Regions from separate parts of the Fictibacillus arsenicus genome, predicted to be linked through region 1. Evidence: riboswitches for the same ligand, from Rfam matches in the RefSeq annotation. Region 1 holds a riboswitch; each other region holds the start of a gene.
The links. Region 1 has a riboswitch for cyclic di-GMP ahead of ABE41_RS20505 (aspartyl-phosphate phosphatase Spo0E family protein). Riboswitches for the same ligand answer to the same signal wherever they lie in the genome.

Region 1 (6,639 bases):
TGTGCCAGGTCGAAGAGTGTGATCACCCATTGCTGCGAATCCGCTAACGGGAGCAGAAACGAGCAATCCGAATGCCATGGCCCCTGTAATTACCCATTTTTTTATCATAATAACTCCTCCTAATATGTATAATTGGTTAAATACGCCTCGGTTGCCAATTATACTAATCGAATATGACAGAACCATTAGGAGAAGGTAACAAAGAGATTACAATATTATATTTATATAATAATAGGTAAATTAGTAAGTAAATGGATTAGAGATGGAGAATGCTGAAAAATGATAGAGGTTTCTGTGGTTCTCGACAAATTTCCCAGGAAATAGACAAGGATTGTTAATTATCGTTCCTTTCATCATTCCATTCATCAAGACGGTTTAATAACTGATCTAGTTCTTGACTGCATATAACTGTTTCCTTCGCTGTAAGCCCATATGTTTTTCCAAGACAAAGCAAGACTTCGCGTTTTTCTTCAATTAATTGTAGCAACATGTATTATTCACAACTTTCATGAAAGATTTTGTCTCAATAAATATGCATTATTTTTAAGAAAAGAAAAAGGGTTTCGTGGAAAGAAGTGATAATGTTACAAGGTTCAACAACGCTCGATGATAGTATGTCGATTTATCTGAGTATCCTGTTGACTAGTTTTTGGAGAGGAAGGGAAATATATAGCTAGAGAAATAGTTTGAGAGGAGAAAATTATGCATCACTCGTTGAATATTGCGTTCATTTTATTAGCTGTTGCGGTTGGAGTAACTGCTTTGGCAAAGAAAATAAAAAAACCTTATCCAATTGCACTTGTGATAGTAGGAGCGATCATCGGGCTTGTACCTCTTCCGGCTCTGGACCCTTTAAAAGGATTTGTTGAAGAGGGTTACACATTTCAATTTATTATCATTTCGCTTTTGTTGCCTACTTTACTAGGAGAGGCAAGTTTGAAACTTCCTTTCAGCCACTTGAGAGAAAATACAAAAGCTATAGGGGCACTAGCTGTTGGAGGAACCTTTCTTACCTTTTTGATTATCGGTGCTGGATCTTATTACATATTGGATTTAAGTCTTCAAACGGCTTTTGTATTTGCTGCTTTAATGAGCGCGACAGATCCTGTATCCGTTTTAAGCATTTTTAAAACTCTTGGAGTGAACCGAAAACTTTCAACTGTAATTGAAGGAGAGAGTTTGTTTAATGATGGATTAGCAGTTGTGCTTTTTATGATTGCCTCAATCTACCTGCCTTCTTATATTGAAATGGGTGCAGGGGGAATACTGGCTGCTGTTCTGATGCTTTTTAAAGTTGCGATCGGCGGAGCTATTGTAGGTGGAGGATTAGGATATATTTTTTCTAAGTTTACAAGCTGGTACGATGATTACCCGCTTGAGATTTTGTTTTCTATACTATTATTTTATGGTAGCTTCCTAATCGCAGAGTCCATACATGTATCGGGGGTAATTGCTGTTGTAGTTGCAGGTCTTGTCTTCGGAAATTATGGTGCCAAAATAGGGATGAGTCCAACTACTAAAATAAACATTCATTCTTTTTGGGATGTTTTGGCGCTGTTTGCGAATTCACTAGTGTTTCTGCTTGTCGGACTGGAAATCGCCTATATCGATATCAATGATAAATGGGGATTAATTGCAGTAAGTATTCTATTAGTACTTGCTGCAAGAACGGTGGCAGTATACACCTCGATGCTTCCTTTAAAAGGTATACCAGCAAAATGGAAACATGTGCTTAATTGGGGCGGACTAAAAGGATCTTTGTCAATCGCTCTTGCGCTAAGTTTACCAGGAGATTTTCCGGGTCGGGAAAATATTATTATTTTAGCATTCTCTGTCGTTTTCTTTTCTTTGTTAGTACAAGGCATGACAATCTCCTCATTAATCAACAAACTGAACATAAAAGGCCCAAATAAAGAAAGAACAGATTATGAAGAGGCAATGACCGCTGTTCATAGATATGATTACGCTATAGAAAGACTAGATCAGTTAAAGAACGAGGCTGTTATTTCCACAATCGTTTTTGAAAGAATGAAAGCATTGTATGATCATAAACAAAAGGAAGCGAAAGAAACACTGGATGTGATGTATGAGGAGCACCCCGAGTGGAGGAAGACACAAGAACATATTGCTTCAATTGAGGCTCTTTATGCAGAACATGAGGCGATAGAAAGATTGCTAAGAAAAGATATGATATCCAGCCAGCTTGCAGAAGAAGAAATTGAGCGGATTATTGATCATATTGAACAGAAGAAAAATAAATATTATGAAGAAGAAAATTAAAAAATGGCCAAAAGGGGCCATTTTTTATATGTTTTCTTGTCTTGAAAGAGTGAATTGATTGAGAAGCTGATCGAGCTGCTGACTGACTTTAACTATTTTTGGATGTGCCAGTTCATGGTTCAACTGGAGTGAAGTGCGATATAGTTCTTCTCTTAATAGGCTAATTCGGTCTTGAATCGTATGCTCCTTCATATGTATATCTCCCTAGCAATTATTACCGACGAAGGAGTTCATTCGGCACTGGCTGGCATATCTTTTTAAAGACTTAGCCCCTGTAGCTTTGCGTCCTTCCCTTTCGAAAAGTTTGCCCTTTCGTCGATTGAATTCATAAGTATAGCATAATGACTCAACTTTTTTACAAATAATTACAAAATAATACAACAGTAGAGTTTTTGGTCAGTGAAAACCATTCCTGTCACTAATGATATCGGATGTGATCCTAATAAGTTTAAGCTCATTTCTATAAGATTGTTGCTTTGCTTTTAAAGGTTTTTTGGAGGATGCTTCTTCGACTAGTTGATTGGAGCGGAAGGTGCGAGACTCCTCGAAAATGAAAATCAATTTTCTTCGTGCGATGTAACGCTCTCGAAGCCTTCCTTGTCCTGCGGGAGCAGCGGGACAGGTGAGACCCTGGCAGGCTTGATTAGCCTAGGGGGCTCACCGCACGCCCCACGGAAAGCGAGCATCCTGGAGCGGATATCAACTACTTCCAATAGCAACAAAGTTGTTTTTTTGGTCAACTTAAGGAATTTCCTTTAAAATAGAAATGATATGCAATGAATGAGCAAACGACTAATTTGCTATAATTGGTAATAACAACTTGAAGGAGGGGAGACGGAATGAAGCAACCAGAGGAAGACGATGAAAGAAATCGTACACAATATGATTCCCCTGAAAAGAAAGTTCAAAATACACATTCGGTTAAGTTGTGGAGTGAGTATTTTTCAGAACGATTCGAGACATTCGAAAGACGGAAAATGCAAACCGTCTCCTTTCGGGATCTTGCTGACGGAAAAGATACGAGTTACACATTTGTACATATCTACCGCGATTATTATCCTGCACTTTTAAATGCTGGACAATTTTTTGATGAAGATATTGCATTGCTATATAGATATCATGTACAAATTGAAACGCTCATCCGCTTATTTTCGTTTGAAGCACAATATGGGATAGCAACTTACATGCAGGCTAACTTTGATGCTACAGTTGAAAAATTATCTGATCAGATCTATGTGGCATTAAAAGAGATGAATAGCAAAAAACTTCTAAATGAGAATAAAAAACTCGTCGAAGAGAGTCTCCGAAACTTTCAAAGTCTTTATGAGATCCCTCCAAAATGGGGTTATTTATTATTTTATCTTTTTCAGATCAGCTGGTCTCTTCTTTATTCTGAGAGAACATGGATCGAAAAGTATGAAAAACAATTACTGGAAGAAAAAGAATCGGGCAAAACATCTCAAATGCTTGAGCTAGCTCTAGTGCATTTTGCTTTTGCACGTCAGCAGGATGATCTTGCTTTTGAACGTTTGGGTCAGAATGATAAGAAAGTGGAAATGGTGCATTACCTCGTCTGGATGAAACTTTTGGTTGATAAGCAGGAATGGGAGCGTCTTTTGTCATGGCTTCTTTATTTAAAACCAAATTTCCTTGATGGTGTCAGTTCTTATTATTATCATTCAGACGCTCGTGAATTTTTCCACGAATACCTAAATTATTTCTGGAAGTATGCACAGCATACTGGTGACGAAGAACAATATGAAGAAATGCTCATTGAGTTTCTGCCGATCACTTTCTATGAGTACGGCGAATATTTAATGGTAATTGGTGAACATGAGAGATGGGTGGAGCTTCAAGTGATCATGGGCTATTCACCAGAGCTCATTCAGCGAAAGGATTTAAAAGAAGTTCTTTCTTTTGAAAAGGAAACGGTTTTGCCGATCTATCATCAAACGATTGACAGGCTGATTAATGAACGGACGAGAAAATCATATCAATCGGCTATAAAGCATTTAAAAACGCTCCGGACAATTTACTTTGATATTGGTGAAGAAGAACGATTTTCTCAGTATATTAAACAAATCGCCACGATCTATGGACGGTTAAGAGCGTTTCAGGAAGAGTTAAGGAAAGGAAAGTTTATTTCATGATCGATACAAGCAATCTTTTACTTCACGCAAAATGGCTTCATGGAAATATGGTTTTATGGGCCACTAAAGATAAGAAAAGAGTGCATGTGAACGATTGGAAACCTCTTTTATTTACGTGGCATCAGCCATCTTTTTATGGAACGCTGCTCGATATAGATGATGATCAAAATATATATTTAAACGCGGGAGAAGCTTTTGTGCTGTTCAATCGCTATCCGGTTTTTTTTCTTTCTGAAAATACGTGGGAAAAAGATGCTTGGCAAGTGGTGAATGAAGCAAATCATTTTGATAAGTTAATGAAATCCGATCTCGTGTCTCCTGACTTCGAAGCATGGAAATCAGGTGATTGGTCATGGAAAGCTGAAGGAAAACGCATCGAGTCTCCTTGGATAAATGAGGCTCTGTCCACTTTGCCTGATGCTGGCTATTCAGCGATGCCAACATCTTTTAACAAAGAACTGGTTAGAGGTAATTCAAGACAAATAATCTCTGCATTAGGGCATTTGGATGAAGAAGAATGGCTGATCAAAATCGGGTGGAGGGAAGATCCTAAACCTTTTAAACTGATTTTTGAATTATCTGAGCCTGCTGATGAGGAAGATAAGGACATATGGAATCTGAATGTATTTCTTCAGGAAAAAGAAGAAGGTATTCGTGTTCCTTACAAAGGAAAAAGCACTCTCTTGCCTGATGAATGGAAGCCTTATCAAGCTATGCTGGAAAGTGATATGGAGCTTGTTTCTAAGCTTATTTCCTGGCTTAAGGTTGGCAGCCGTAAAGAAATTCGGGAAGAGATTACGGAAAAAGAAGCATGGGATTTCCTTACTCTTAAAAGTGATTTGCTTCGCCAGATAGGTATATCAAGTATTCTTCCCGAATGGTGGCAGACGGTTCAGGAACTGCAGCCGAAAGTTAAAGCAAAGATAAAGACTAAGCCGCAAACTGGCGGAGGAGCACCGTCCTTTTTGGGATTAAATGCAATTATGCAGTTTGACTGGAGGCTTTCAACTGGAGATGAAGAGCTATCGGAAGAGGAATTCCGCAAGCTGGTCGATGGCAGCAGAAGGCTTGTCCGCAGGAATGGTCAATGGTACAGAGTAGATCCTGAATGGATGAAACAAGTCCGGCACCTCATCAAAAACGTGGACCGTACTGGCATTCAGTTAAAAGATGTATTAGAGCAGCATCTTTTAAATATGGAATCAAATCCTGCTAATGATGATCTTGATGGTATTGAGTTTGAAGGACCAATGCTTGATATGGAATGGGATGAGCCGCTCAATCTATGGATGGATCAGCTTTCCGAAATCAAAACGATACCTGTTGATCCAAAAGCTGAAAATCTGCAAGGAACACTTAGGGATTATCAAAAGACAGGAAGCTCCTGGATGTATTTTCTTCGGAAGTTCGGGCTTGGCGGATGCCTCGCAGATGATATGGGACTCGGTAAAACAGTCCAGACAATCGATTACTTTTTAAAGGTAAAAGAAAAAGGGGAGAAGGAAGGCACCTTTTTATTAGTGTGTCCTACATCTGTTATTGGAAACTGGCAAAAGGAACTTGAGCATTTTTCCCCTTCTTTAGCAGTTGGTTTGCACTACGGCTCTAACCGAAAAAAGGGAGAAGAATTCGAGGCATGGTATAAGAATTACGACGTGGTTATTACTTCTTATACAACTTGCCAGCTTGATTTCACTGAAATGGGTGGAACGTTTTGGGAGGCAATTGTCCTGGATGAAGCTCAAAATATCAAGAACAGCTACACAAAACAGTCCAGAAGTATACGCAAGCTGAACGGGCGTCACAAGATTGCATTAACGGGAACACCTGTTGAAAATCGTTTGCTTGAACTTTGGGCGATCTTTGATTTTCTTAATCCTGGTTATTTAGGAAGTGAGCCTTCTTTTCAGAAGAAGTTTGTCCTTCCGGTTGAAAAAGAAAACGATAATGTGAGGCTGCAGCAATTAAAGAGGCTTGTTCAGCCATTCTTGCTCAGACGTACGAAGACAGATCCTGCTGTTCAGCTGAATCTGCCTGAAAAACAAGAAATCAAAGAATATTGTCCTTTATCAAAAGAGCAGGCTTCTTTATATGAAAGACTTGTTCAGGATACATTCGAACAGCTTGAAAAAGTAACAGGCATGCAGCGTCGCGGCTTGCTGCTCGCTATGCTAGGCAAACTGAAACAGATTTGTGATCATCCTGCCCT
Region 2 (6,639 bases), 390 kb from region 1:
TAAAGATATTTGCCTGCAGCACAAGTGAACGTGTCTTTTTCTTCATCATAAACCCAGTTCGATTGGTGATGAGGATTTTTTTTAAAGGACCTTTTTTGTTCCTTCTCAAACAGGCCATATTTAATGTATGCTTCCTGCTTTTTCTCTTCTAAATACGCATAGTTTTCTTCTGAACCATAACCTGCATCTGCGATAATGCGTTTTGGATCAATATTAAATTTCGCTTTGACTTCTTGAAGATGCGGGATAAGACACCGTGTGTCTCCTGGGCGTTGGTGCAGGGTATACGATAAGATGAACTGTTCGTTTGATGCCATTTGAACATTGTACCCAGGCTTCAATTGCCCGTTTTTCATATGGTCTTCCTTCATACGCATGAAGGTCGCATCTGGATCTGTTTTTGAAAAACTTTTTCGATCACCACAGATGGATAAGTTCTTCTTATACTTAAGACTTCTTGGCAGATAGTCTTTTTTCATGACCTTTATAGCTTTCTTAAGTTCTTTATTCTTTGGTTCTTTCTCCAGTTTTCCTTCCCATTCTTTTACTTTGTTTTGAATCTTCTCAGGTGAAATAACCGTCTTTTCATTCTCTTCACAAGACGCTTCTTCTTTCCAGACACCATCGATCTGTGTAATGAGCTCCTCTACTTTACCCTCAAGTTTTTCTTTATATTTTTCCGTGCTCTTCCTCCAAACAAATGTATACCGATTGGCGTTCGCTTCAATCTTTGTTCCATCTAAAAAGTAAGAATCGAGTTGAACTTGTCCTTCTTCTACTAGTAATACAATCACTTGTTTAAACAAGTCGTCTATTAATCCCTTTAATCGTTCGGAACGAAACCGATTAATTGTACGGAAATCAGGCGTTTGAAAACCACTCAGCCACATAAGAGGAAGGTGAACGGTTAGCTGATGAGCAATTTCTCGGCCAGAATACATGCGCTGTGTATAGGCATAGACAAGAATCTTCGCCATCATTTTTGGATGATATGTACTTCGCCCGCCTCCGGGATAATACTTAAGGAAGTGTTGGTCAGGAACACGCTCGATCATTTCGTTTACAACGCGTGCCACACTATGCGAGGGAATTAATTCACTTATATCCATTGGAAGAGTCAGTTGATCCATGTTATAATCGATGAAAGAAATATGATCATGTTTCATAAAAAAATCGCTCCTTTTGTATGGTTGTTGTTGTGGTGACTTAATCATACTAAATAGGGCGATTTTTTTATTGTGCAAAAAGACATATTAAAAAAGGCTGACACCAAAAGGTCACGTTATGTGTCCTTTTGAGTCAGCCCCTTTGTTTTTTATTTATCTTTTTCTTCTCTTTCACTTGCGATAGTTGGCGGTTCTTCTTGTGAGGTAATGTCAGTATCATAACCGATCTGTCTTAGATCTTCAGTGTCTGCCACAGTACCGCCAGCCATTCCTTCGTTAATCATCCTATCGATATCTAAGTATAGTTCATCTTTTCCTTCATAAGCTTTATCCTTATTACTCATTCTTGTCATCCTTTCTTTTTAAAGTGAATGCTCTTTAAAACCACAAAAAATATATTGTTGTCTTAGATTTTTGCTATTATAATTGAAATTAATGGAAGCGTGGAAGCATACTTTTTATTTGGGCATCTATAAGTATGTGGAGCTAGTGATGCAACCGGCCGGCATAAGAAGACTTTATCTTCTGTTGTGGGCTTTTTTATTTTGTCCAAAAAGTCAGGAAGAAAACAAAAATTAACGGGAAAAGGAGTTTTTCAAGATGGCAAATCATGCAGTGCGGGCATTTTCTTATGATCGAGGAAACCATTTTGCTTTTGGGCATTTGAAAAATAATCATCATGTGAAAAAGACTCAGCATCTTGAAGTCATTCCTCCCGAGAAACTTCATAAAGAAAATAAAAAAGAAGATTATTTTGAAAAGAGTGTTCATGAAAATAAACCTTTTAAAACGTATACCAGAAAAGATATAGAGAAACATCATCAAGGAGCAAAAGAAGCGGAACGGATCTATAACAACTGGAGGCATGAATTAGCGGATAGCTCCTCTGACTTTATCCATTCTATTAAAGGTGAGCTGAAAGAAACTCCTGAAACTGGCTTAGATACCTTTAAAGAAGAAGTTTCTGAGTCACTTGAAAAATTTTTGCTCGGTTTAAAGAATAATCTGGAGAAATTGCTTGCAGACTCGCCACAAGGTCAAGTAAAGAAACATTTAAAATCTGCTGAAGGATTATTAGAGACGGTACGGGAATTATTATGGAACCAAATTGAAGAGATTGTTAAGAAGCATGTACCTGAGGAACCAGGAAATCAAAACGGGGAAAGTGACCCAACGAACGAAATTGAACTGCCAGTAGAGGAAACAAACCCGCCAGTTCAAGTTCCTCCATCAACCAATCCTTCAGTGAACAATCCTGTTGTAACACTTGCGCCAAACCAGGTATTTTCTTCAGGTTCGTTTAAAATGGAGGTAAGAGTCGGAAGCCTGACTTCAGAAATAAAGTTTGCCGATCCCAGCAAAAAGTCAGAAGGAACAACCATGTTCTATATCGTGGACGGATATGGAACGAGAAAAGCAGTAGATATTAAATTTTCTAATGAAACGCTTCAAAAGCTTTTCGAAAACCGTATTAAAGATTCGAAAATCTATAAAAAAGAAATTTCGTTGGAAAGTTTTAATGCCGTACTTAAAAAGATTGAGGCTTACATGAAAGAATTGTCTTCTATTAACCCTGAACGGTTAAAATCAAAGGTATATGGTGAGAAAGAAAATTTAAAACTTGAGAATGTAATCGATAAGTTCACTGATCTTTTTTACTCATTAAGAATGTAATGAAACTTAAATCATTACAAGCCGTATATAACAATAAGCAGAAATATGAAACGCTCAAGAAAAAGGGGCGTTTTTTTTATTCAAATCCATTCCAATATAAAGGGAAAAGGAGACAAAAATGAAAAAGACTTTAATGGCCGCTTTATTATCAATCACGGTATTAACGGGTTGTTCTGCAGTGAATGAAGTAACAAATGGTCTGAACTATGTACCTGAAGCTACTGAGTATATTAATGATGTACAACAATTTTCAAAAGAGATTTCTGCAATTGCAGAAACGGCAGTAAACGACCCAAAAGCGAGAGAAGAACTTGAACAGCTGCTGGGAGATATGAAATCAGACATTAGTGAGTTTAGCGATTTAACACCGCCTTCTGTGTTTGAAGATGTTCACAATCAGGTGATTGAACATAATAATCAGCTTCAAGAGGGAATAGATAAGTATTTATCAGTTATAAAAGACGGGGAACTGAACGCTGATCTGCTCGAACAAAGCGGTTTGCTGGATGATATCGCTGTTTACAATGATCTATTATCACAAATTAAAAAACTCGGCGAATAATTTTAAAACAGCTGCAATCTTGTAGCTGTTTTTTCCTACCTATCCCTGCTTTCTTAAGCTGTTTTCCTAAGCAATGTTGCCTTTGTAGATGTTGATTTCCGTTCCAGGATGCTCGCTTTCCGCGGGGCGTGCGGTGAGCCTCCTCGCGCTTTGCGCCTTTAGGAGTCTCACCTTCAAGTAAGTTTGTGTGCTCCTGCGTCTACAAGCAAATCGTAACGAAGCATGTTCCTCGTCGCATGCCTTGCAAGAAGTATATTCAGGTAGTTGGCACGCAGGAGTCTCGCACCTTGCTCTCCAATCAACTAGTCAAAGAAGCCTACTCAACTAAAAAATGTTCAAAAGTAGCAATCTTTTAGAAAAGAGCTTTTTTTATGTTACAAATCGACTATTTTCGGGAATATGACAGTGAGAAAAATGGCGAGGGTGGGTATAAAGCATGAATGATTATCATCTTAAGATTGAAGATTACTTGCAGCTATTAAAAAGAAGATACAAAAAGGGAAGGCTGCAGGCAAAACAATACCGTAAAAGAATCGAGCTTATAAACATGTGGCACATTCGGGGTGTTGTTAAAGTGCCGAAAGAATAATTTAAGTTATGACTGATCGATGTCGATAATATAAACACGACTAGACTTGGCAGGTGCAGCATGGTTTCAATAAACAATACATTCAAACAGGTGGAGCATTCGAAATATGATTATATTCTTCATATTGCGTTTGCCGTTCTTCTCTGTTTATATAGTTTTCTTTTATTATTCTCCAGCAAACTGCTAGGTTCTCTGTTTTTTATTTTTGGTGTAATTTTGCTAAGTTTAACGGTTTGGAAAGGGATTAAAACCTTTTTTTCGATCGCTGGAGTAATCCTTATGCTATGGCTGTTATTTTATAGCAGAATTCTTTGGATTGATGCTCTTCAAGTTTTGCCGGTGTTTTTTTATGAAATCTTCCAGGCATTATTTTTCCTTGGGTCTGCAATCGGAATAGCTCTATTATATAGTTTAGCTATTAAATCAGCCCCGCTCTCTAATCTGGTGAGCAGACATACTGTACATGGGATGTATTTTCTGACTGCTATCCTTTTGATGCCCTATACATTAATCTATACCTATGGAGCATTTATGCAAGGTGATCTAAACGGGGTGTTCTGGTCGGTTCTCATCCTCGTTCTATGGGGGATTTTATATGCTGTTCAGCTTATAACTCATGAAAATAAAGTTATGAGAATTGGTTTATTTGCCGTTAACATCGGCATTGGATGGTGGACGATTAACAGGTGGATAATGATCCTTTCATAAGAGAAGAGAAGCCCGCGGGCTTCTCTTTATTAGTTTCGCCTAATTTTTGCCAATAGATGAAGGATCTCAAAGTATAACCAGACTAATGTTACCATCAAGCCAAATGCGCCGTACCATTCCATGTATTTGGGAACACGCTGGTTTGCTCCATATTCGATAAAGTCAAAATCAAGAACCAAATTAAGCGCCGCTATAACTACGATAAATAGACTGATACCAATACCTATTGGTCCTGAACTATGAAGGTAGGGAATATCGATTCCGAAAAAACCTAAAATGAAACTCGTAAGATAAACAAGCATAATTCCGGCGGTTGCAGAGAAAACGATCAATCTGAAATTGTGTGTAACTTTAATGATTCGGAGCATATAAGCGAGCAGCAAGGCAAATAGCGTACCGAATGTTAATGCCGCGGCCTGCATTGTGATTCCATTAAACTGAGATTCAAAGTTTGCAGATATTCCGCCTACTGCCAATCCTTCCAGAGCCGCATAAAAAGGTGCCAGCAGCGGAGCGGTTTTAGGAACAAAGGCAATGATTAAAGCTGAAATGAGTCCCCCGATCACACCAATCATGATTAAGTGGCCAACAGGTTCCCCTATATTATATTGATGCCAAGTGTAAAAGGAAGAAGCCATTAAAATGATCAGTAGAATAAAGGTTTTATAAACTGTTCCTGATAATGTCATCTGTTTACTGACAGAGGTTCCTCCAAATTTATTAAAGGGTGTACCTTTTAAAGCAGGATTAGCACTTCTCATAAAAAACTACCTCCTTACCTTTCTTCCATATAACTATACGATTTTTCTATTGTAAAGTTTCATGTTTAAGCCATTTACTTCTCTCCAATTTAAGACACAAGTCCCTCTTGATATTTTTTGAAATTATGGTTCTTTAGGAAGTAATGACTATTTTGGACAAAGACCGACAAATAAAACATAAATTGGATGTATTATATAAATGAAAGAAGGGAGGTGAATTTGTGCGAATTCCAAGCATCATTATGCAAGGTTTGATCGCAGGTGCCATCCTTTTTATTCCTGGTGAAGTATTTGCCGAGAAAAACAATGAAGATAAACAAAATTCAGCAGCTGAACAAAAAACTCAATCGGATCTTAAACAGGATAATGCAAAAGCTGATATTCCTGACCGAGAATCTCTTAAAGAGAATGTATCAAAACCTGAAGTTTCTGAAGCTAGGACGAAGAAAATGAAAGGGGATACATCTAGCTCTAAAGGTTCGGAGAAAAGGTATGAAGCCAGAGAGAAGAATGCTGCTGCTGAAAAAAATAGGTCTTCTCAGCAAACAAAATACTCGAATGGACTAAAAAAATCAGTTCCTCAAGGACAACTCAAAAAGAATGTTCCAATAAATCAGCCTGTGAAGAAAAGGGCTGAAACATCAAAGTACATACATACAGAAACGCCTATAAACCAATCAGTACTGCCTGAAGTAACGGCAGAGGATGAACAAAGGAAGAAGCTCTTTTTATCAAAAAAGAAGATCAAAGAACAGCGGGAAAAAGCTGCATCAAAACTTCCTATCGAGCTTCCTTCTAAAGAACTTCCCATACAGCCGGATACAAAGGCAATACCATTAACTGCTGGACAAAGCTCTTCTCATTCATCATCCTCTAAGGACGCTGGAAATGGAGGAGCGCCTTTAGCCAATGTTAAGGCTAATTTGGTCCTGCCGTTAATCTTTGCTGATAGTGAAAAAGTTTCTGTGTATTTTAGCAGAATGGACCTCTTGAGAAGTCAATGGGTGAACGCACCGCCATCAATGCCACCGGAAACTGCTCTTTAATTTTTCATGGAGATATTGTGATGTTATTAAATCAACCATTTGAAAATTAAGGAGCGAATTATAATGAAAAAAGTCAACCGTACATTTGTAAAATCTTTAGTATTTGCTGGAACATTAACTCTTGCGGCAGTTG
Region 3 (6,639 bases), 750 kb from region 1:
TTCTTCTTGCTGAAGGTGCCAGCACAACACCGTTTCTTTCAAGTGCTTCTCTTTCGTCTTCAGATAACAGACCATCATCTTTTGGTTTAAGCGGTATGATTCCATCGTTAACCCCTAATAAAAAGTTAACTTTCACATCTGTAAAGCGTGAACGCTCCAAAGTTCCTGCCAGAACCTGATCCAGTGATGGCGGAACAAGAGCAAACTTCATACTTTCAAGACCCGTCTCAAGCATCTGCATCCATGTTTCTTTGGAAAGCTTCTCGCTTCCGGTCAGCTCTACCATTTCATCTAAAAGGCCAAGCACTGCATTCCACACCTGTCCATGCTCACGTGCAGCTCTAAGCTTCCCTTCAGATTCAGCATGAAGCCTTAAGCGTTCTAGTTTCATAGGAACGGAGAGGTCTTCTAAATATTTATAAAGTGATGTACAAAAATCTGCTACGGTTATGCTCTTAGATAAATCTCTAGAAAGTCTTTTCATCGGTGACACGATCATATCTCTAAGATCATTGATCAGCTGTTCTTTTTCATCATCCCGGCTCGTTTTTCCGAAATCATCAGCTTCAAATCCTCTGAATCTCTTATACTTCCAAGGTTTTGAATCTGTCCATCTGCTGCCTTGAATACCGAGAGCCAATACATAGTTTTCCAGGTCGTCCATGCATCTTCTAATCTCTGATGTTGTTTTTCTCATCTCATCAAGCGGATAAAGCATATCCGTTTTCACAGCACGAAATACAGCTTCATACCGCCAATTCTTTAAAACAACATCCAGTGAAGACCGGATCAGTTCAATGAGCGGATGATGAAGCATCGATTTTTTTTGGTCTAGAAAAACAGGTATCCCATAATCGGCAAATACTGTTTCAATAAGAGGCTGATAACTGCCCGCATTTCTTACCGTTACAGCAATATCCCGGTATCTGTACCCTTCATCACGGACAAGTTCAATAATTTTTCTCGCTGCACCTTCAACCTCTGATCTTAAATTGACCCCAGCTGCTAAGTGTATCCCCTCTGGGTTCGAATAGCTGATCGCAGGTCTCGCATCATATTGTTTTTCAATATGGGCAATCGCAGGAGAAATAAATTTTGGCATATGAGAGAGCACGATTGGCTCTTCTATCTCCACATTCAGCTCTTTCGCTTTTTGTGTGAGAACTTGTGCTGTCTTCTTTGTCATATAAAAGAGATCCAGTTCATGCGGATCAGTGTCCGTACGATATGATTCCTCGGAAGTCAGAGCAATCGTCACTTTCTTTGCATGTGCCATGAGACCAGCAGCTGCTTCAAGTTCTTGCGGTGTAAAAGAATGGAAACCGTCTATGTAAATCTCGCAATCCTTTATCGTATTTGAATAAGGTATTTTCTCCTGCAGGAGTTTTAAATAATCTTCAGAGTCTAAGTATTTTCCAGCAAGAGCTTTTTCAAGAGCGCCTGAAATGATGCTTAAGTCAGACAGCTTGTCTTTAAGAACTTTTTTGTTATTTTCTTTTTGACCAAGTGAAAGCAGCGTTTCTGCATTCCAGGAAAGATCTTCTGAGGATACACAATACCGCTTTAATTCTGTTGTCATAAGCTCGAGCAATTCATAAAAACCGCTCTGTTCAGAAGCTTTTTTAAATATTTTCAGTTCTTCTTTTTTACTCTCAATAATTTTGCGGAGCATCATTCTCACACCAGTGCTTGTGATGTGCATTCTTGTCATCCCGCCTGTTTCACCAAGAACGCGCCAAGCCAAACGTGAAAAACTATAAACTTGGGCACGAATCATCCCATTTAATCCGGGAGTTGATGCAAGCTTATACTCAGATTGAAAGGTCATCTGATCTGGCACTAAGTAGATAATGGGACTCCCCATCGGGTCCTCTGCAAGTTTTTCACGTATCTCTTGAAAGACAGAGTGGGACTTTCCGCTGCCGGATCGTCCCAAAATAAATTGCAAACTCATATTTTCATCCCCTGTTCCGAACACAAATTCTGCTTTTATTATCTCACAATCTACCAGCAGGGCAAAGGCTAGTATACTCAAAACGAAGGAAATATGACTGGTATTTAAAGGATTCCTGCTAGAAAATAAGACTGTACCCTAAACTTTGTAGCTCTTGAAAGTGGTTGATTTCCGCTCCAGGTTGCTCGCTTTCCGCGGGGTGTGCGGTGAGCCTCCTCGGTATATAAGCCTGTGGGGTGTTATATTCAAGGAAGCATGTGTGCTCCTGCGTCTGCTAGAAATCCTATCGAAGCGGGCTTCCTCGTCGCATGCCTTGCGAGAAGAGTAATCAGGTAGTTGGCACGCACCTTGCTCTCCAATCAACTTGCCCAATGAAGAAAATGAAAAATGACCTAAAAGCAACAATTTTTTAGAGAATAGCCTTACTAAAAAAGAAAAACAGCTACATGATCAGCTGCTTTTCCTCATTTTTTTTATGATCAAATTTTAATGTGTTTCCCCCTGCTGCCTTTGCTCCATAAAGGAGCGTATCTGCACGCTGTATAATTTCTGCCGGACGTTCTCCCTTTTGATAAAAAGCAATTCCATAATTTAAAGTAACAGGAAGTTTTCCATCTTCAAGTGTATACGGATACATCTGCAGATGAGTATTTATCTGCTGGATCGTTTCTGTAACTTCTGATTCTACTGCCGTTTCCATGATCCACGCAAATTCCTCTCCGCCATATCGATAAGCTTTACCTTCTTTTGCTGGCAAATACCGCTCGAATCCTGCGGCAACGAGTTTGAGGACTTCGTCACCTAAAACATGTCCATGTTTATCGTTAAACTCTTTAAAATAATCTATTTCACAAAGGACTAGCGCGAAAGGAGCTTTCTGTTTCGTTTTCTCTAAGACATCCTCCTGGAACTTTCTGTGGTTTAATAACCCTGTAAGATAATCCTGGAGAGATTGCAGCTAGTACATATTTTCCTCGAAATAATACTGTCTTTCTTTAGATGCAATTACACCTCCATACAGGGCAATCAGCCATAAGAATGACGTATCCATAAAGAACTGAAAAAACTCTGTTGTGTCCTGATAGCCTCCATCTCTTAAAAAGAAATACAGAATAACAGCAAAACTGGCTCCTCCAACGATAAAAGAACCTTAACCTCCAGTAAAGAGCGGCATGAATAACAATCAAATAACCTACAGGCATGAATGGACTTTCCGAGCCTCCAGTCAACTGCATCAGCCAAACATAAGCAATATAATCAAAAAGGATTCCGCCTCTAGTAAAAATCAGGTAATAGAAGGACTTTTCAGGAAATCGTTCAAGACGATTTGTGTAGATGTCATATAAAGGATCCCTATTGTAAAAAGAACCGGGAATAAGTCTCTGATATTATGCTTTAACTTCTCTTTTATTGCTGTACATCCGTTCATCAGCAAGCTGCAGGTAATAATCAATATTTTCACATGCATCGCCTAACAGTTCGATCGCACCGTATGCTAATGAAATAGATTTGTTCCATGCCATTAGCTGGCTTTCCATCTTTTCAACCAGTTTGTAAGCGTCCTCTTCTGTTATTCCCGGCAGCAAGAAGACAAATTCATCTCCCCCAAACCGGAAACCTGATAAAAGTTTTAATCGCTTGGATAATTCCGCGATCTGCTGTAAAAGCTCATCTCCAGCATGATGGCCATACTCATCATTGATCTGTTTGAAGTTATTTATATCAAACATAACTAGTGTAATCGGCATCTCTTGTTTTTGAGCTTTACCAATTTCTTTTTCAAGACAATCATAAAAATAACGGCGATTATATAGATTAGTAAGCGGATCACGGATACTGATCTCTTTTAAATCTTTAAACTGCTGAGATGAAAATCCGCTTAAGAAACCTGTAATCGTACGATGTGCTACCATGTTCCAGCGATCTAACATAAATAGCTGCACTGGAAGCGAGTCGGAAACGGTTACTCTTTTCATTTCTTGCAGAACTGATTCTCTTATACTTGTAGAAAAACAAGCTAGCGCTTGGTGAGGAATTCGCTGGTGTCTTAAGAAATGGATCCCTGAGCGGAATGCTTTCTGTTCAGCTTGTTTCAAGAAATGCTGAAAACGTTCTTCCTTCAAAAATACTGCATGTACGATTCCACGCAAAAATTTCTCTAATATTTCTTCATATTGTTCAACAAAACCGTTCATAAATGAGCTGAAGTCATCAAATTGACTTAAGTGTTCTTTATGTGTATGTATCATCGCTGGAATCGACTTCATGAATTCCTTAAATAAGCTTTTTTTGAGTGTGCGTAATTCTAGTTGGAAGTTTTCCATTATTGCAACCCCTCAAATCTTAAAAATTTGCATACAAAAAGCCATTACCCTTAAATAAAGGGAAATGGCTTTTAATGTTTGATAACTTCTAAAACATTAATTTAATGTTTTTAAGCGTCGGATCTCATCGTTGGTGACGAGCGAAGGTTGCACGAAAACTGCGAGTTGCACCGAGTAATCGCAGGTGCATTGTTTCCGTGATTTACGTTCTGTCTTCAAAGACTCAATCCTCTTGCTAAGAAACATTAATTATCCGTTCCCCTTTGGCAACCGGCTGCCATTGTATGTTCGTTCATACTTTAGGCCCATAGCTTTGCGTCCCAGTTTTTCAACTGGTTTGCCTTTAAACAAAGGTTTCCTATTCGTTTATAGATATTATATCCTACATAGGTAAATTGTGCCAATGTTTTTTATAGGTCTTTAATACCATTATTTTTTACCCTTGTTTATGGATAATTTTAACTTTCGATAATACCTATACCCCATTCTGATCATATTCAAAACAAAATACGGAATTCGAATGGGAAAACGGTAAAAAACAGGCTTATAAATGCTGAAATAAGCCTTTCGTAGATCCTTCCACTTGCGGCAAGGTTCTTTCTTATAAAAGTCAGAAACATCAACTATTATACCTTTGCCTTTTGATATCATGACGTTCTTGCCATGTACATCACTAGGGAAAAGTCCTCTTTCTTCTGCATATTCCAAAGCCTTGTCAATATCACGGATGATACTTTCGGGAATTCTGATACCTTTATGAACACAATCATAAAGCGTGATTCCTTCTATTCTCTTTAAAATCAAAAACCTGTTCTCTGTATAATAGCAAACGGAATAGCCCGGATGTTCACCTAAACGTTCATAAGCCTTCTTTTCTTCTAGAAGACCATGTTCATCTCTCCCGTAGATTTTGACAACATATAAAGGATAGTCAGGGTGGTAAAATACCGCAGCATAATTGCCGCATCCAAGTATCTTCCAAGGGAAAGGTGTATTTACAGGACATACGGGATCAAACGGGTTCCGGCTTTCAATTATTATCTCTCTATTTAATTGTCGTGTCAGCTGGATAAAGTGTTCCATGTGTTTCCTCAATTTCTGATATTCTTCAGTAATGATATCATTGTGCATTACGTTCATTGTATACAGATGGAGTCAAAAAGGAAACTTTAACAAGGCTGTTTTCGTAAACTTTGTTACTTTTTGAAAGAGGCCAATTTCCGCTCTTTGGACTCGCTTTCCGCAGGGTGTGCGGTGAGCCCATTCGCCGCTTTGCGTCATTGAATGGTCTCTCCTGTCCCACTCATCCTGCTGGAGTCTCGCCCTTCCGCTCCAATTAACTATTCAACGAAGAATTTTTTAAAATCTCTCCTTAGCAACAATCTTTAGGAAAGAGCCATTATTTTGATGCCACTCGAAGATATGACAGCATGAGGGTTTCTGCTTTGTTTTTTAAATGGACGTTCGGAAATCGCATAATTTCACGATATCCCCGGATAAATATCTCATATTCAGTAATATCATGATCTCTTCGTCCATCCATAACCTTTATTTTTCTCTTCCGAAGCTCGATGCGCACGTCATGAAGGTCTTTGCTCACCTGATTCATAATCTGTTCCAATAAAGCAATGTAAGGCTGTTTCAGTTTAAACGGAGAACGGTTCACTACCTTCAAGTCCCGGTCAAACAAGGCCAGCATAATTGGATACATCACATATTTTTCAATAAGTGAGCGCTCTTCCTCGTTTCCATATTGCATGTCTATCCCTCCATTCTATGAAGGCAAAAAACGGAATTGCACAGATAAAATATTTTTCAGCTCGAATGTTCTAATTTGTTTGCGAACTGCGCAATAGGCCGTTATCAATTTTCCGTCAAACGAGTATGGCGTAATAAGTCTATGGCTGATCACACCTTTCTCAGATAAATAAATCATCTCGATGGCTGCCCTTTCCTGGATGCATCTCATTAACAAATTCGTCATGAAAAAACCTCCTTTTTTTTATTATATGCGAACAAATGTTCTTTTTATACAAGAAAAAAATACCTGCCCATAAAATGACAGGTATTATATGATTATTTCGGCTGCTGAGCGATTCCCATTGCTTCAAGCTCCTGATAAAGGTTTCCTGATATTGAGATTCCTTCAAAGCTGATTCCTAAGGATACAACTGTTTGCGCCAATTCTGGGCGCATTCCGCTCAATGTAACTTTTACTCCTAAAAGCTTAAGCGAATTGATAACCTTAAACAGGTTGTGAGCGACCATCGTATCAATGACAGGTACTCCTGATAAGTCGATAAATAAGTGTTCAACTTGCAATTCTGTACATTTCTGCAGAGACGTTTCCATGATTAACTT

Region 2: it holds a riboswitch for cyclic di-GMP, as region 1 does, so the genes downstream of both, ABE41_RS02255 (hypothetical protein) here and ABE41_RS20505 (aspartyl-phosphate phosphatase Spo0E family protein) in region 1, are expected to answer to the same signal.
Region 3: it holds a riboswitch for cyclic di-GMP, as region 1 does, so the genes downstream of both, ABE41_RS08180 (GGDEF domain-containing protein) here and ABE41_RS20505 (aspartyl-phosphate phosphatase Spo0E family protein) in region 1, are expected to answer to the same signal.

The regions. Positions count from the first base shown of each region.
Region 1 is NZ_CP016761.1:792,847-799,485, forward strand. Features, by position in the region: gene ABE41_RS21585 (3D domain-containing protein) at 1-108, opposite strand, end outside; gene ABE41_RS20500 (aspartyl-phosphate phosphatase Spo0E family protein) at 335-490, opposite strand; gene ABE41_RS04280 (cation:proton antiporter) at 703-2,280, shown strand; gene ABE41_RS20505 (aspartyl-phosphate phosphatase Spo0E family protein) at 2,305-2,472, opposite strand; cyclic di-GMP riboswitch class I at 2,514-2,599, opposite strand; gene ABE41_RS04285 (hypothetical protein) at 3,120-4,430, shown strand; gene ABE41_RS04290 (DEAD/DEAH box helicase) at 4,427-6,639, shown strand, end outside.
Region 2 is NZ_CP016761.1:400,808-407,446, forward strand. Features, by position in the region: gene ABE41_RS02245 (IS1182 family transposase) at 1-1,166, opposite strand, end outside; gene ABE41_RS02250 (hypothetical protein) at 1,316-1,510, opposite strand; cyclic di-GMP riboswitch class II at 1,595-1,679, shown strand; gene ABE41_RS02255 (hypothetical protein) at 1,767-2,840, shown strand; gene ABE41_RS02260 (DUF6376 family protein) at 2,959-3,402, shown strand; gene ABE41_RS20870 (hypothetical protein) at 3,839-3,991, shown strand; gene ABE41_RS02265 (hypothetical protein) at 4,052-4,699, shown strand; gene ABE41_RS02270 (Bax inhibitor-1/YccA family protein) at 4,729-5,460, opposite strand; gene ABE41_RS02275 (hypothetical protein) at 5,682-6,506, shown strand; gene ABE41_RS02280 (hypothetical protein) at 6,570-6,639, shown strand, end outside.
Region 3 is NZ_CP016761.1:1,540,278-1,546,916, reverse strand. Features, by position in the region: gene addB (helicase-exonuclease AddAB subunit AddB) at 1-1,954, opposite strand, end outside; gene ABE41_RS20615 (GGDEF domain-containing protein) at 2,397-2,912, opposite strand; gene ABE41_RS08180 (GGDEF domain-containing protein) at 3,343-4,278, opposite strand; cyclic di-GMP riboswitch class I at 4,541-4,630, opposite strand; gene ABE41_RS08175 (serine/threonine-protein kinase) at 4,708-5,361, opposite strand; gene ABE41_RS08170 (YhjD family protein) at 5,678-6,037, opposite strand; gene ABE41_RS08165 (WYL domain-containing protein) at 6,053-6,262, opposite strand; gene ABE41_RS08160 (STAS domain-containing protein) at 6,355-6,639, opposite strand, start outside.